Linked DNA regions of Methylomagnum ishizawai. The main gene of each other region encodes a partner of the protein of the gene in region 2 in a complex. Links are inferred from orthologs where the notes say so. Each region holds a gene or a part of one and is shown on either strand. Other genes may lie near its edges. The genes, in order: uvrA and mfd.

The links.
Region 1: the proteins of mfd (region 2) and uvrA are in contact, whole or in part, in a crystal structure (PDB 4DFC), measured with the Escherichia coli proteins. The link is inferred for Methylomagnum ishizawai from one-to-one orthologs.

What each region holds. Positions count from the first base shown.
Region 1 is NZ_AP019783.1:2,046,122-2,053,920, reverse strand. What follows is about bases 4,383-7,799. They hold uvrA (excinuclease ABC subunit UvrA), read right to left. Parts: upstream 7,406-7,799; coding sequence 4,583-7,405; downstream 4,383-4,582. Other genes in these bases: K5658_RS09325 (WD40/YVTN/BNR-like repeat-containing protein), read right to left, coding at 7,499-7,799; K5658_RS09335 (hypothetical protein), read left to right, coding at 4,390-4,533. Outside these bases: K5658_RS09355 (hypothetical protein), read right to left, coding at 1-593; K5658_RS09350 (type IV pilus assembly protein FimV), read right to left, coding at 586-1,329; K5658_RS09345 (porin), read right to left, coding at 1,791-3,143; K5658_RS09340 (DUF2959 domain-containing protein), read right to left, coding at 3,421-4,119. UniProt on the Escherichia coli protein: The UvrABC repair system catalyzes the recognition and processing of DNA lesions. UvrA is an ATPase and a DNA-binding protein. A damage recognition complex composed of 2 UvrA and 2 UvrB subunits scans DNA for abnormalities.
Region 2 is NZ_AP019783.1:1,218,952-1,227,329, reverse strand. What follows is about bases 2,047-6,042. They hold mfd (transcription-repair coupling factor), read left to right. Parts: upstream 2,047-2,374; coding sequence 2,375-5,842; downstream 5,843-6,042. Other genes in these bases: K5658_RS05655 (hypothetical protein), read right to left, coding at 5,963-6,042. In the rest of the region: K5658_RS05675 (agmatine deiminase family protein), read left to right, coding at 1-273; K5658_RS05670 (carbon-nitrogen hydrolase), read left to right, coding at 295-1,185; K5658_RS05665 (H-NS histone family protein), read right to left, coding at 1,536-1,859; more of K5658_RS05655, read right to left, coding at 6,043-6,331; K5658_RS05650 (hypothetical protein), read right to left, coding at 6,348-6,524; K5658_RS05645 (hypothetical protein), read left to right, coding at 6,999-7,211; K5658_RS05640 (TerC family protein), read right to left, coding at 7,310-8,071. UniProt on the Escherichia coli protein: Couples transcription and DNA repair by recognizing RNA polymerase (RNAP) stalled at DNA lesions. Mediates ATP-dependent release of RNAP and its truncated transcript from the DNA, and recruitment of nucleotide excision repair machinery to the damaged site.

The DNA.
Region 1 (7,799 bases), 820 kb from region 2 along the record:
GCCGCGGTCACCTCCATGGGATTGCTGGGGTCTATATCCTTGAGCGAACCAATATAGTCGCCAAAACCACGCTCGTCCAACGACAGCGCCGCATGGCTGGTATCGCGGTCCTCGCGGGCGGCGAAGCCTATGGCCGGGGCGGCGGGCCGCGCCGGAACGGGGCTTGCGCCCGGCTTGGGCGCGGCGTCCACGGGCGGCTTGGCGGGGGATTCGGCATCGCGGCGTATCTTCTCGGCGGGAGCCTTGGGCGCGGCCTTGGCCCTCAACCGGGCGGCGGTCTGTTCCAAAGCGGTCAGCATGCTTTGTATCTGCACCGGCTTCTTGATGTAGATCACTCCGGACGGGATTTCCGCCGGGGGATTCAGGGACAACAGGATGAAAGGCCGTCCCGGATGCCGTTCCCGCTGCTCGGCGAGGATTTTCGCGCCATTGAAGGAATCCATGTCGACGATGCTGACATCGGCGTCGTCCTCGCCGACCAGGACGGCCTTGTCGCCGCATTTGCCGCGGAAAAACAATTGTAGGGCCGTATAGGAACGAGCATCGAAGCCCAGGGCGCAAGCCCGCAGCGACATGTCTCGGGGACTAATCATTGAGGCTCCTGAAGTACTCTGTCAATGCTTGCCAAGCTTCGGGCACCGCGATTTCGATGCCCTCCAACGCCTCGGACAGCCTGGAAAAATTAGCGCTATCGCGGGTGGAGCGGTAAATATCCAGCAGTTCCAAATGCAGTTCGGCCCGTAGCGGCTCGCGCAGGACGGCCCGCTCCAGGAGGGCGCGCGCCTCCTCCACTTGGCTGTATTCCAGATATTCCCGCGCTTCGAGCAAGACATCCCTCGGCCCCTCCCCGCGCGGTTCCCCTGCCGGATGGACGAGGTTCAAGCCGCCCTCGATGCCCCGGCTCAAGATCGAACCCGGCACGATGGGGGTATGGATGGCATCCACGCCCTGGGCGAAGGCACCGGCCAGTTCCTGGAACAGCCGGGGATCGAGGGTATCGCGGGCCAATTCGAGCATACGCCTACGCAACCCGGCCCCGCGCCTTCCCAGGGCGATGAACAGGTCGAGCAAGGCGGCGTGGAGTTCTTCGCCCCGCCCCGCTTCGTGTTCGAGATAGATCCGCCGCACATGGCTACGCAGGTCGTTGGGATCGCGGGCGATGCAATGGCGGAAATAATCCGAGAGCGCCGCATGGTATTCCCTGGGAAATGTGAGTTCCGCCGATCCCGGCACCACAAAGGCCGGCTCCGGGTCGTCTTGGAAGTGCCCTAGCGGCGGTTCCGGGGGAAGCCGGGCCGACACGAGGGTCTGGTTATGCTCTACCGTCAAATCTGCCCCGCGTTTTTCACAGAGGAAGCCACCCGCCCCGCCCATCAGGCCACCTTGGTCCGGCGCGGCTTCGCATTTCTATACGGCGTTTTTCGGTGGCGTAATAGTGTACGTCAAGGGTGACATGAGAAGCGATACCCCTATGCTTATTCCGAAGGCCAAATCCGGTCCCGGCGCGGGTTCGCCGACCGGCATGGCCCAGGACGCCGGGGGGGAACCCGGATAGATAGGGGGACCGGACGGATGGACCGAAACCGGACGCAGCGGGTGGTTGCGGTAATGGAGCCGCTTTTTGGGAGGGGAGGTAGGAGAGGCGGTGGCCGGTTCCCGGACACCGGGATGTCACCGCCTCATTTAAGTAACAGTGGGATACAGCGATGGAAGCGCATGTTTCACAGCCATGGCCGGGCCGCCTCCCGCGACGGGAAAGACGTCCTTGTCCGCGCCATGACAATCGGGAATCAGAACAGGATGACGACATCCGTGGAGAACAAAAGCTGGTCTTTGCGCTTGCCGTCGTCGAAGGCCTTGACCTTGTCGGTCCAGTCGTAGCGGAGGTTCGGGCGCAGCGTGACCCACTTCAGCGGCTTGTAGGTCAGGCCGACGGTGACTTCGTAATAATTGCTACCCGCCCAAGGATAGGAGTAGCCCGGACAGGTATAGGAAACAACATTGCCGGCACCGTCGGCGTTGAGGCCAGCGCCGCACCGGGCCGGGCCGTTCACGCGGAAGCCGTTGTTGTCGCGGAACCATTCGCCGCGGATACCCACGCCCAGGTCTTCCTGGATGTCGTACATCAGGTATTGGTTGATGCCGTACCACTCGGCGTCGTCGCCCAGGCCACGGGAGGTCAGGACGTTGTTGGCGAAGCCGTGGTCGTGCTGGGTGACCACATGCAAGGTGTTATCCAGGAAATTGGCCTTGCCGACCAAGCTGTACAGCGCCCAGGTGTTGCTATTCTGCTCGGACTGGGAACCGGCGGTGGAGGAGGCGTTGAACGAGTAGTTCTTGTCGTCGCTGGTCCAGGTGAAACCGCCGATGAAATCCCAGTTGCCGATATTGCGGTCGAAACCACCATCCCAGCCGCCGGTGGAACTGCCGGTCACGGCACCGGCCATCACAGCCCAGTTGTCGTCGACGGTGTAGTTGCCCAGGACGCCGGTGTGGGTGAAGGGCTCGCCGTATTGGAAGGTGTAGGGCTTGCTGAAGAAGAAGTTGTCGGGCGCGGTCACGACCTCGTAGCCGATGGGCGTGTAGAAGTGGCCGACCTTCACGTTCAGCCCATTGCCGACGGGGATGTTCAATTCGCCATAGGCCTGCGGCAGGGCCAGGGCGTAGAAGCGCTGGTCGAAGCTGGTCAGGTGCAAGTCCCAATGGCCGCGGTTGGTGTTGACCGCGCCGGTGCGGGGATCGAAGGCCGGGTTGCCGTAGGCCTGGGTGAAGATCGAGTCGGTGCCGTACATGATGTCGAAGCGTCCGCCCCAACCCCAATTATCGCCGCTGGCCTCCACCGCCTTCTGTATCCACAGGTAGGCCTGGTTGACCTGCAATTCGCTGGTACGGTCGCCGAAAGTCACCGGGCCGTTGAACTTGTCCGGGGAACTGTTATCGTTGATCGATATGCTGGTATTAAGCCATCCGCCCCATTTGATGCCGTAATCCTTCAAAGGCTGGGCATCGCCCTTGCCGGCCATGTAATCCGCCAACCCGGAGGCTTCCTCTATTTCACTCGCGGCGGCCGAACCCGCCGCCAAAACCGAAAGGACACCCAAGGCCGCCATGCTCAGACGGATGCTGAAAGCGCTATTTTTCATTCTAAGTCACTCCGAAAATTCGCAAATCATGAAGCCAAATTGCACAAACCGCGCCAAGCCCGTGAACAAAGGAATCCAGCTTATTCATCAAGGGGCAGACGCCAATTTTACGCACAAAAACGGTGCATTTTGACCGGCTTTTGCACTATAACAACACGGAGTTGCAAAGATAGCACGAAAGGGACTTTTTGTGGTTGATTCGCCTCAGCCGGAACCGTAGGCTGTAGGCGCGGGCTTATTAACCATAATGAATCCGCCCCCCATCTCCAAGGCAAAACTAATCCTCGCTGGAAGGCGGCAAGGCCTTGCGCCCGTTCAACGAACGCACGAAATCATTGGCCCGGCCTATGGATTTCTCCATCGCGCCGATCAGGCCGTTGACGCCCACGGCCATGGCCGTCAGCTCGTGTTCCAGCGAAGCGATGGCCTTGGCGTTCAGGTTGTGTTTCAAAAACAACACCTGGTCCTGGAATACCCGCAACACCGGCTCGATCTTGCTCTCGGCCCGCCGCATCGCCGAAATCAACTGCCCATAATGCTGCTGGGTCAGCTTGAGTTTCTGGCGGCTGGCGCTGCGCAGGCTACGGTTGGAATATTGCTCCAGTTCCCCCTCCCATTCGGCGAACAAGGCTTCCGCCACATCCTGCACGGCGTCGATGCGGTCCTTCACCGCCAGCGCCTTGGCCGTGCTGTAATCGAATTCGAGCTTGAGCTGCCGGTATAAATCCTCCAGGTCGCCGCCGTCGAACTGGGTCAGGGCGCTGAATTTGTCGAGGGCGCTCTGGAATTGGTCCTTGGCCTCCTCAAGGCTATCGCGGGCGCTCTCCACCCGCCGCACCAGGATGTCGCGCTTATGCTGGCCGGTCGACTCCACCACCCGGAAATACAGCTTCTGGCACTGGGCGACGAGATATTTGGCCAGCGGGTTGAGGATATCGGCGAGGGTGGCGGGGGTCGGGACGGGCTGCTTGCTCATAGGGATTCAAGAACGGGGTGGCATAACGATGAACGAACGCCCCGGAACGGGGCACGGCACAAACCAACAAGGCCGGAGCCCGAATGTCAAGGGTAAAAATTCACCACATGAAGGGTAAAAACCCCGGAGTCAAGGATTTTTCGTCGGACAAACCATGACAAATTTCACAAAATTGCGTAATCTTCGCCTTACAAACCTAGTGTTTGTACCGGCAGAACGTCCGGGCATCCCGAAGCCTAACAAGACCTAATTCTCACTGGGGAGTTTAACGTGAGCGCATTGACCGAAAAATCCTTGCTGTTATTCATGGCCCTGACCCTGGGCTTAATCATCACTTGGCTGATCGCCAGCGATCCTGTCAACTCCTCGCAGGAGGTCTACGGCACCCACTCCATCGACCGCCAGTCCACCTGACGCCGCCGCTCCAACCCGCCGCGCCCTTCCCCCAGTGCCGCGGCGGGAGTCACCGCCCCAACACCTTCCGCAAGAACCGCCCGGTATGGGACGCCGCATCGTCGGCGATTTGCTCCGGCGTCCCTACCGCGAGAATCCGCCCGCCCCCTTCCCCGCCTTCCGGTCCCAGATCGACCAGCCAATCGGCGGTCTTGATGACATCCAGGTTATGCTCGATCACGATCACCGTATTGCCGTGCTCGCGGAGCCGGTGCAACACCCCCAGCAATTGGCGGATATCATGGAAATGCAGCCCCGTGGTCGGTTCGTCCAGGATATATAAGGTCTTGCCGGTATCGCGCTTCGACAGTTCCCGCGCCAATTTCACCCGCTGGGCCTCGCCGCCCGAGAGGGTCACGGCGTTCTGGCCCAGGGTGAGATAGCCCAGGCCCACTTCCACCAAGGTATCCAACTTGCGGGCCACGGTGGGGATGGCCGCGAAAAAGGCTTGGGCCTCCTCCACCGTCATGTCCAGCACCTCGTGGATGGTCTTGCCCTTGTAGCGGATGTCCAGGGTTTCGCGGTTGTAGCGCTTGCCCTTGCAAAGGTCGCAATGGACGAAGATATCCGGCAGGAAATGCATCTCCACCTTGATGACGCCATCGCCCGCGCAGGCTTCGCAGCGCCCGCCCTTGACGTTGAAGCTGAACCTTCCGGGCGCGTAGCCACGGGAACGGGCTTCCGGCGTGGCGGCGAACAGTTCGCGGATCGGGGTGAACACGCCGGTATAGGTGGCGGGATTGGAACGCGGCGTGCGGCCTATCGGGCTTTGATCGATATCGACCACCTTGTCGAAATATTCCAAGCCCTCGATGGCCGCGCAGGGCGCGGGCGCTTCCGAAGCGCCGTTGAGGATGCGGGCGACGTGGCGGAACAGGGTGTCGTTGACCAGGGTGGATTTGCCCGAACCGGACACGCCGGTGACGCAGGTGAACAAGCCCACCGGGAATTCCGCGTCCACGCCCTTGAGATTGTTGCCGCTGGCGTTTTTCAAGCGCAGCATCCGCCCGGGGTCGGGTTCGTAGCGGGCTTCGGGCACTTCGATGGACAAACGGCCCGCGAGATAAGCCCCGGTCAGCGATCCAGCGTCGGCCATCACCTGCTCCGGCGTGCCCTGGGCGACGATGCGCCCGCCATGCACGCCCGCGCCGGGGCCAATATCGACCACATGATCGGCGGTGCGGATGGCGTCCTCGTCGTGTTCGACCACGATCACGGTATTGCCCAGGTCGCGCAGCCGCCGCAGGGTCTCCAACAAACGCTCGTTGTCGCGCTGGTGCAGGCCGATGGAAGGCTCGTCCAGCACGTACATCACGCCCACCAAACCCGCCCCGACCTGGCTCGCCAAACGGATGCGCTGGGCTTCGCCACCCGACAGCGTGTCGGCGCTGCGGTCCAGGGTCAGGTAATCCAAGCCCACATTGACCAGGAAACGCAGGCGCTCCGAGATTTCCTTGACGATCTTGGCCGCGACCGCGCCGCGCCGTCCGGCCAGGTTCAGCGCGTCGAAGAAGTCCACCGCCCGGCGGATCGGCAGCCCGGTCAACACGGGCAAGGCGGTATCGGCGACATAGACATGCCGGGCCGCACGGTTCAGCCGCGCCCCGCCGCACTCGGGACAGGGTTTGGCCGAGAGGTATTTCGCCAATTCCTCCCGCACCATCTGCGAATCGGTTTCCTTGTAGCGCCGCTCCATATTGGGAATGACACCCTCGAAGCTATGGCGATGGACCAGGGTTTTGCCTTGGGCGCTCTGGACCTTGAAGGCGATGGCCTCGCCGCCGCTACCATATAGCACGGTCTGGCGGACGCTGTCCGGCAACTCGGCGAACGGGGTTTCCGGGTCGAAACCGTAATGCTCGGCCAGCGACGCGATCATCTGCCAGTAATAAGCATTGCGCCGGTCCCAGCCGCGCACCGCGCCTTCGGCCAGGCTGGCCTTGGGCTGGGTGACGACCAAGGCCGGATCGAAATATTGCTTCACCCCCAGGCCATCGCAGGCGGGACACGCGCCCTTGGGATTGTTGAAGGAAAAGATACGCGGTTCCAGTTCGCTCAAGGAGTAGCCGCACAGGGTGCAGGCGTATTTGTCCGAATAAATCAGCTCTTGCTTGGCTTCGTCCATCGACACCACCAAGGCCATGCCGTCGGCCAGCTTCAGCGCGGTCTCGAACGATTCCGCCAGCCGCAGCCCCAAATCGGGCCGCACCTTGAAACGGTCCACCACCACTTCGATGGTGTGCTTCTTCCGCAGGTCGAGCTTGGGCGGCTCGTCCAGTTCGTAGACTTCGCCGTCGATGCGGGCGCGGATATAGCCCTGGTTGCGGAGGTCGTCCAACACCTGGGCGTGTTCGCCCTTGCGGGCGTTGACCACCGGGGCCAACAGCATCCAGCGCGAATCCTCCGGCTGGCCCAGCACATGGTCCACCATCTGGCTGATGGTCTGGGCTTCCAGCGAGACGCCGTGTTCCGGGCAGCGCGGCGTACCGGCGCGGGCATAGAGCAGGCGCAGGTAGTCGTAGATTTCGGTGATGGTGCCGACGGTGGAACGCGGGTTGTGCGAGGTGGATTTCTGCTCGATGGAAATGGCCGGGGACAAGCCTTCGATATGGTCCACGTCGGGCTTTTCCATCACCGAGAGGAATTGGCGGGCATAGGCCGACAGCGATTCCACATAGCGCCGTTGGCCCTCGGCGTAGAGGGTGTCGAAGGCCAGCGAGGATTTCCCCGAACCCGACAGCCCGGTGATGACGATCAGCCGGTCGCGGGGCAGGTCGAGGTCGATGTCCTGGAGGTTGTGGGTGCGGGCACCGCGGATTCGGATGATGTCCATGGAGGGGGAGCGTGGAGCGAAGGGGCGTCGATTATAGCGGTTCGGACGGGGTTGGAACCCCTACCCGGACCGCGCCGCCCCATTGGCATGGTTTCAGGGCGAGCGCCGGTCCATGTAAAGCACCCGCCGGGTCGTGCCCCAGAGGCTGCGACCCCGCCAAGCCTTGCCCAGGGTAAAAAACGCGCTTTGCGGATCGACGACCAAGGGCTGGAAACTGGCGCAGTGGTCGTCGGAATAAAAATTCCGCACGGAATCGAGCGGCATCGAAAACCAGCATTCCTTGCCATCCAGCGCCAAGGTGCCGACGGCACCGTTAGGCACGCCGGTATCGAGATGCCGCCAAGCGCCTGGGTCCGGGCGCTTCAGCGATAGGTCGAGCAGGTTGCCGCTGCTG
Region 2 (8,378 bases):
ACGCATTCCGGGACCGCCTACCGCCTGGTGCCGCTGCCCATACCCCAACCGATCCATAGCGAAGCGGGCGACCGCCTACCCGCCACCTATGCCAATTTCCTGATTATCAACGGCGCGGTCCTGGTGCCCACCTATAACGACCCCGCCGACGCCATCGCGCTGGAACGGCTGGCCGGTTGTTTCCCCGGCCGGGATGTGGTCGGCATCGATTGCGTGCCCTTGATCCGCCAATACGGCAGCCTGCACTGCATGACCATGCAATTCCCGCTCTAACCCCCGAGGATTCCCCAAGCCATGCACGCCACCCTCAAACTGGGATTCGTCCAACAAGCCTGCGGCGACGCCGACCCCGCCCGCAACCTGGAAACCTCCCTCCAGGGTATCCGCGAAGCCGCCGCGCAAGGCGCGGAATTGGTATTGTTGCCGGAATTGCACCTCGGTCCTTATTTCTGCCAAACCGAGGATTGCGCCCGCTTCGACCTGGCCGAACCCATCCCCGGCCCCACCACCGGCCACCTCGCCGCGCTGGCCCTGGAACTCGGCGTGGTCATCGTCGCCTCGCTGTTCGAGAAACGCGCCCCCGGCCTCTACCACAACACCGCCGTGGTGCTGGAACGCGATGGCAGTTTGGCCGGCAAATACCGCAAGATGCACATCCCGGACGATCCGGGCTATTACGAAAAGTTCTATTTCACCCCCGGCGACCTGGGCTTCGCGCCGATCCGCACCTCGGTGGGCAAGTTGGGCGTCCTAGTGTGCTGGGACCAGTGGTACCCGGAAGCGGCGCGGTTGATGGCCCTGGCCGGGGCCGACCTCCTGCTCTACCCCACCGCCATCGGCTGGAACCCGGACGACCCCGAGGCCGAGCGCCAACGCCAGTTGGAAGCCTGGGTCACGGTGCAGCGCGGCCACGCGGTCGCCAACGGCCTGCCGGTGGTGGCCTGCAACCGCATCGGCCACGAAGCCGACCCCAGCGGACACAGCCCCGGCATCCACTTCTGGGGCAATAGCTTCGCGGCGGGTCCGCAGGGCGAATTCCTGTGCCGGGCCGACGCCCAGGACAGCCGGGTGCTGATCGTGGATATCGACCGCCGCCGTTCCGAGGAGGTGCGGCGCATCTGGCCCTTCCTGCGCGACCGCCGGATCGACGAATACGGCGGCCTGACCCGGCGCTTCCTGGATTGATCCAGGGCACCGGCCCGTGGGAGCGCGCTCCCGGTGGATACCCGAATATCGACCCCGCCGCGGTCCCTGGGCCACATTCCACCCGCCCGGCCTATTTTCCTCCGGCCAGGCTTTTTTCAACATGCCGATAAAAACCGAACCCCTGGCCGGAATTGGGGGTATTCGCCCCTTACCACAGGGGAATCGGGTGTTTTGAGCCAGAGTCCGATAGTGGGATTATGCCGCGGGCATGGGAATTCTTCCCCCCCGCCAATGTCCATACCGCCCATCCACCGATAGCCGCCGTCCAAAACCTCCGGGCATAAAAAAACGCCCCCCGGCATTCCGCCGGGGGGCGTGGATCCGTCGGCTCAAGCGCCGAGTTCGAATTCCTTGATGTCGCGGCCTTCTTCGAGCAGGGCTTGCAGCCACTTGGGCTTCATGCCGCGCCCGGTCCACTTCTGGGAAAGGTTCTGGGGATTCTGATATTTCACCGGAACCTTGCTACCTTTTCTGCCCACCGGCTTGGTGATTTCGGTGATATCCACGTTCACGCCGATGGAAGTCGCTAACTCCTTGATCTTGGTGACAACTTCCTTGCGCTTATTATCGTGTTTCTCCCTGAGCGCTTTCTGGGCATTGTCGATCATGCTGGCCAACTCGGATTCGGAAAACTCGGCAAAGTTGCTCTTCATGGGAAACCTCTATGTTTGGATTTAGGACTGGGGGCATGTTAACCATGTCAGTTAACACGTCCATAGTATATTATGAATTCTGTCATATGAGAACCATTCTTGGTGGGAAGCTTCCAAGTTTTCCCAGGGTTAGCTTTTAATACGCCGATGCCTTATGGCAAGGCCGACCACGGCCATTCCCCAAGGCATGGTCCTGGCGAGCCACCCATTACGCCGGGCAATCCCAGGCTTTCCGCGCCGACATACCGCCCGCCCCAACACCCCGGCATCGGCCCAGGTTCGCCGATGGCGCGGCCCATGGGCCGATCCTGCCAAAGCGGCGATAATCGTACCCGATCCCCGCAAGCGGGATCGGCAATACAAGGAATCCCGCCCCGGCAAATCCCCTGGTTTAAACTATCGGCATGCCTGTTCATTCCGAACTTCCGGGTTAGAGCCGCACGCATGAAAGCTTTTCCCGCCATTTCCGGCGATAATCCCGGATTCCCGAATAGCCTCCGCACGGATTTCCCAGCATGAACCCAGCCCCACCCACCACTCCTTTGACTCCCACGACCCCAGCCTCCACCCAGGACGCGGGCGGTCCGGCCCTTTGGCGGAACCTTTTAGGCTGTGCCGACGCGCTGGCCTTGGCCCAGGCGGTTTTGCGGGAAAAGCGGCTGTTCCTGGTGGCCACCGAGGACACCCAAACGGCGGTGCGCCTGGAACACGAGATCGCCTTCTTCCTGGGCGGGGCGGCCCCGGTGCTGCATTTCCCGGATTGGGAAATCCTGCCCTACGATATTTTTTCGCCGCTGCCCGAGATCGTATCGGAGCGGCTCAAGACCCTGGCCGCGCTGGCGCGGGCCGGACAGGGCGTGTTGCTCACTCCCGTGGCGACGCTGATGCAACGCTTGACGCCGCGCAGCCACGTCCTGGGCAATACCTTCGTCCTGAAACCGGGCCACCGCCTGAGCCTCGAAGAAACCCGCCAACGCCTGGAAAGCGTCGGCTATCAATGCGTGTCGCAAGTGTTGCAGCATGGGGAATTCGCGGTGCGCGGGGCCATCCTCGACCTGTTCCCGATGGGGAGCGGGGTGCCCTACCGCATCGAACTGTTCGACGAGGAAGTGGAATCGATCCGCACCTTCGATGTGGAAACCCAGCGCTCGGCGCAGAAGGTCGGCGAGATCAACCTGTTCCCGGCACGGGAATTCCCCTTCGACGAGACCGCCATCACGCGCTTCCGCAAGGCGTTCCGCCTCCACTTCCCGGACGCCTCGTCCAACAACCCGCTGTATCTGGATGTCAGCAAGGGCATCGCGCCGGGCGGGATCGAGTATTACCTGCCGCTGTTCGTGGACACCACGGAAACCCTGTTCGATTACCTGCCCAAGGGCGCGGTGGTGGTACTGCGCGGGGCGGCACGGGCCGCCGCCAGCGCCTTCCATGCCGAAACCGAAGCGCGTTACCGCCAGCGTTCCGGCCATATCGACAAGCCGCCGCTGCCGCCCGCGGCGCTATTCCTGGACCCCGAAACGCTGGAACAACGGCTCTCGGCCTATCCCCGGATCGAAATCGACCCGGCGGATTCGGATGCCGAAGGCACGGTCTACGCCTGCAAGCCGCTACCCCCGCTCGCCCTCGACCCCAAGCAAAAGCAACCCGCCGCCGCCCTCTCCGCCTTCATCGCCGAACTGCGGGGCCGGGTGTTGTTCGTGGCCGAGACCGCCGGCCACCGCGAGGCTTTGCTGGAACAACTCGGCAAGACCGGGCTGCGGCCCAAGGTGGTGGAAAGCTGGCGGGAATTCCTCGACCGGCCCGAAGGTCCCTGCCTGGTCATCGCGCCGATGGACCACGGGTTATGGTTGGAGGAACCGCCGCTCGCCATCGTCACCGAAACCCAGCTGTCCGGCGAAAAGGTCCAGCAGCGCCGCCGCCGCCGCCGCGCCGGGGGCCATAAGCTCGACCAAATCCTCCGCAACCTGGAAGAACTGGATGTCGGCTCCCCGGTCGTGCATCAGGACCACGGCGTGGGCCGCTACCTGGGACTGGCCAAGCTCACCGTGGGCGGTATCGACACCGAATTCCTGGCCCTGGAATACGCGGGCGGCGACAAACTCTACGTGCCGGTGTCCTCGCTGCATTTGATCGGCCGCTACAGCGGGGCCGACCCGGACGCGGCCCCCCTCCACAAACTCGGCGGCGAACAATGGCGCAAAGCCCGCCGCAAAGCCCTGGAACGGGTGCGCGACGTGGCGGCGGAATTGCTCGACATCCACGCCAAACGCGCCGCCCGGCTCGGCTTCGGCCATCAAACCCAGACCGAGGAATATCTGGCCTTCGCCGCCGCCTTCCCGTTCGAGGAAACCCCGGACCAGGAAAGCGCCATCCTCGATTGCCTGGGCGACATGGCCTCGCCCCGGCCCATGGACCGGGTGGTGTGCGGCGACGTGGGGTTCGGCAAGACCGAGGTGGCGATGCGGGCCGCCTTCGTGGCGGTGCAGAACGGCAAGCAGGTGGCGGTGCTGGTGCCGACCACGCTCCTGGCCCAGCAGCATTATCAGAACTTCCGCGACCGCTTCGCCGACTGGCCGATCCGGGTCGAGACCGTGTCGCGCTTCGTCGGCAAGAAGCAGCAGGACCAGGCGCTGAAGGAATTGGCCGAGGGCAAGCTCGATATCCTCATCGGCACCCACAAGGTGTTGCAGAAGGATGTGAAGTTCAAGGATTTGGGGCTGGTGATCGTGGACGAGGAACACCGTTTCGGCGTGACCCAGAAGGAGCATTTCAAAAAGCTCAGGAGCGAGGTGGATTTCCTGGCCCTGACCGCGACCCCGATCCCGCGCACCTTGAACCTCGCCATGTCGGGGCTACGGGATATTTCCCTCATCGCCACCCCGCCGCCCAACCGCCATGCCATCAAGACCTTCGTCAGCGAATGGGACGACGCCTTGGTGCAAGAGGCTTTGCTGCGCGAGATCAAGCGCGGCGGCCAAGCCTATTTCCTCCATAACAAGATCGAGACCATGGACAAGATGGCGCGGGAATTGGCGAAACTGGTGCCCATCGCCCGCATCCGCACCGCCCACGGCCAGATGCCGGAACGCGAACTCGAAGCCATCATGCTGGATTTCTACCACCAGCGCTTCAACGTGCTGATTTGCACCACCATCATCGAAAGCGGCATCGACGTGCCCAGCGCCAACACCATCGTCATCAACCGCGCCGACACCCTGGGCCTGGCGCAATTGCACCAGATCCGGGGCCGGGTCGGGCGCTCGCACCACCGGGCCTATGCCTATCTGATGGTGCCGTCCAAGGCGCTGATGACCGCCGACGCCATCAAGCGCCTGGAAGCCATCGAGGCCAGCGGCGAACTGGGCGCGGGTTTCATGCTGTCCTCGCACGATCTCGAAATCCGCGGCGCGGGCGAATTGCTGGGCGACGAGCAGAGCGGGCAAATCCAGGAAATCGGCCTGACGATGTATACCGAAATGCTGGAGCGGGCGGTGGCAGCGCTCCAATCCGGGCGGCAACCCGACCTCGACCTGCTCCCGCACGAAGCCGGCCCCGAGATCGATCTGCAAGCCCCGGCCCTGATCCCCGACGATTACCTGTGGGACGCCCACACCCGCTTGGTGCTGTACAAGCGCATCGCCAACGCCCGCGACGACGCAGGACTCCGGGCGCTGCAAGTGGAGATGATCGACCGCTTCGGCCTATTGCCGCCGCAGACCAAGGTGCTGTTCGCCATCACCGCGCTCAAACTCAAGGCGGAGAGGCTGGGTATCCGCAAGATCGAGGCGGGACCGACCGGCGGGCGGATTCTGTTCCATCCGAATCCGCCCATCGATCCGCTCAAAGTGATCCGCCTGATCCAAACCCAACCCAAGGTCTACAAGTTGGACGGGCCGGACAAACTGCGTTTCACGGCTAGCTTCGACGGACCGGAGGCGAAACTTGGATTCGTGGAGAAATTGGTGGGGGAATTGGCGGGATAATGAAAGCACGTTACCTATAGGGTGGGCACGTATGCCGTGCCCACCGGGATAACGCAAAAATGGTGGGCATGGTGACATGCCCACCCTACGGCCGAGGGGTAAACCCAAATCGGAAATACTCTAGCTTTTACCGGGAATCAACCCCGCCGAGCCGGGTTTGAGCCGTTTGCAAGATACCTCGACATCCTCCACATGGCAGCGATACCCCGCATCGGTCCCGGCGCAGGGTTCGCAAACCAGCTTGCCCGGCGCTTTTTGCTCCGATACATACCAGCCATAGCCCTGGGTTTCGCAGAAACGCTTGGCGAACTTGCCGATGGTATAGGCATCGCTGGCCCGCTGTTCGGCGTCGGGTTTGGCCGCGCACTGCCGCGAGGCCAAGGTATTGCCCAACAGGTCGCGGTAGATATATTCCGAAGCCGGGGCGCTGCCACAATATAGGGCCAGCGCCGCCGCCAGGGACAAACCGGATTTCATCAGGATATTCATCGTCCAGCCCTCCCGCTCAATGGATCACGCGGATATTCATCTGCGCGGTTTCTTCCGCCTGTTGCTGGCGGATGGGATCGTACTTGTCGTTCTCGCTCAACTTGACCATCGCCACCACCACCACCAGCAATGTGGTCACCAGCGCCACATAGCCCCAGAATAAATCTTTCTCTTCGCTGACTTGTGCGTTCATGGCTGTTTCCTCTCTCTTTGGATTATCGACGCCCCACAATAGCCCCAGGCCATGGATACCGATTCCGGCAGGGTCAAAAAACCTCGGACAATGCCCTATCCATCCGCGCCTTTTATTCATCCAGGGCGGTATCGAGAAATCCGGGGAACGATGATGGCAAAAGCCCAGACCACTATTGTTTCGTGTCGAAACTTTAGTGGGGAACACCGGGCTTGTCAAGCCCTGGGATGTGTCTCCGATAGGCCGTAGGCGGGGGCGTTTTTTCCGCGATGAATGCGCTTGGCAACAATTTCCCGGAAAAGTCGGTGGTTTTTCCAGGATGATTCTAATCAGTGCCGCCTCGCATCGTGGCTGGAAACGGCCACCGTAGTTACCGCGGAATTTAATCCGATCCACGCTGTCTAAAGTTTTATAAGTTACTCCCTTGGGATTAACAATGGCTACCTTTTTATTCAAAATCAAAGGAGTCCATCCATGAACAAGCTCATAGCCACCCTCATCATGACCATAACCCTGATCATTACGGGCTGCATCTCTTATACACCCGGCCCGCCCAGATACGATCATGAGGCTGTCTTGGAAAGGGAATACGAAGATTGTTTGGCGATGCCCGACACGGATTGCTCGGACGAAAGGCATGAACTACGGCAACATCAGCAATGGGAGTTGCTCGACCGCAGTTCATAGGCTGGAACCGTTGGGTTATCCCCCGGTATAAATCCGGACCGCTTGTTCAAAGGTATACCTGAGAAACAATCAGGTATACCGCTTCCCCGTCGGCGTAATTACCCACCCCGCCTTTCCTGGAGGGCCGGTGGGTTTTTTCCGGGTTTCCGCCGTTGCCCGCGCAGCAAGTTCAGGAACTCGACGAACGCCGAAAAGACTATCGCGAAATAAAGATATCCACGAGGGATGTGGAATCCGAGCCCATCGGCAACCAAGGCGATGCCGATCATCAGCAAAAAGGCGAGCGCCAACATCTTGGTCGTCGGATGCCGTTCGATAAATCTCGACAGCGGCCCCGAAGCCACCAACATCACAAGGATGGACAAGAACACCGCGGCCACCATCACCCCGAGGACGTCGCTCATACCGATGGCGGTCAACACCGAATCAATCGAAAAAACCAGGTCGAGCAATACGATCTGGACAATCACCAGACCGAACAGCCGGGCAGGCGCGGTCTTGGAGTCCGCTTCCCGGCTTTCGACGGTGCCATGGATTTCGGTGGTGGCCTTGCCGATCAGGAAGACACCGCCCGCGAGCAGGATCAGATCGCGCCAGGAGAACGTCATCCCGGCGACCTCGGCCACCGGCTCCACCAAACGGGTCAGCCAGACCACCCCCATCAAGAACAGCACCCGTAGCACCAGCGCGAAGCCCAGGCCAACCACGCGAGCGGAAAACTGCCGGGCGACCGGGAGTTTGGCCACCAGGATGGAAATGAATAGGATATTGTCGATGCCCAGCACGATTTCCATGAACGCGAGGGCAATGAAAGAAAACCAGATTTCGGGGGACGATATATCTACATTGAAAATGTCCATAGGAATCCATTCCTGGCGATAGACGAACATTGAGGTTCGAGCCGGATTCTACTCCGATCAACCCGGCATCTGTTGCACTGCGGAAAACCCATCGTCGCCAAGGGCGCGGCGAAGCGATAGCCTACCCTATTCCGTTCGTAGGATAGGGAAGGGTGTCATTCCCGCCGGACGTGCTTGGCAACCGAATATTCGCTTGTCACAACTGCGGGGATACCGCAGCCTACCGATTGCGCGGAATAGCAGGTCAGGCTGTTACAATTTTACGGGCCATCGATGGTTGCTTTGCAAAGCGTGCTTGCGTACCTTT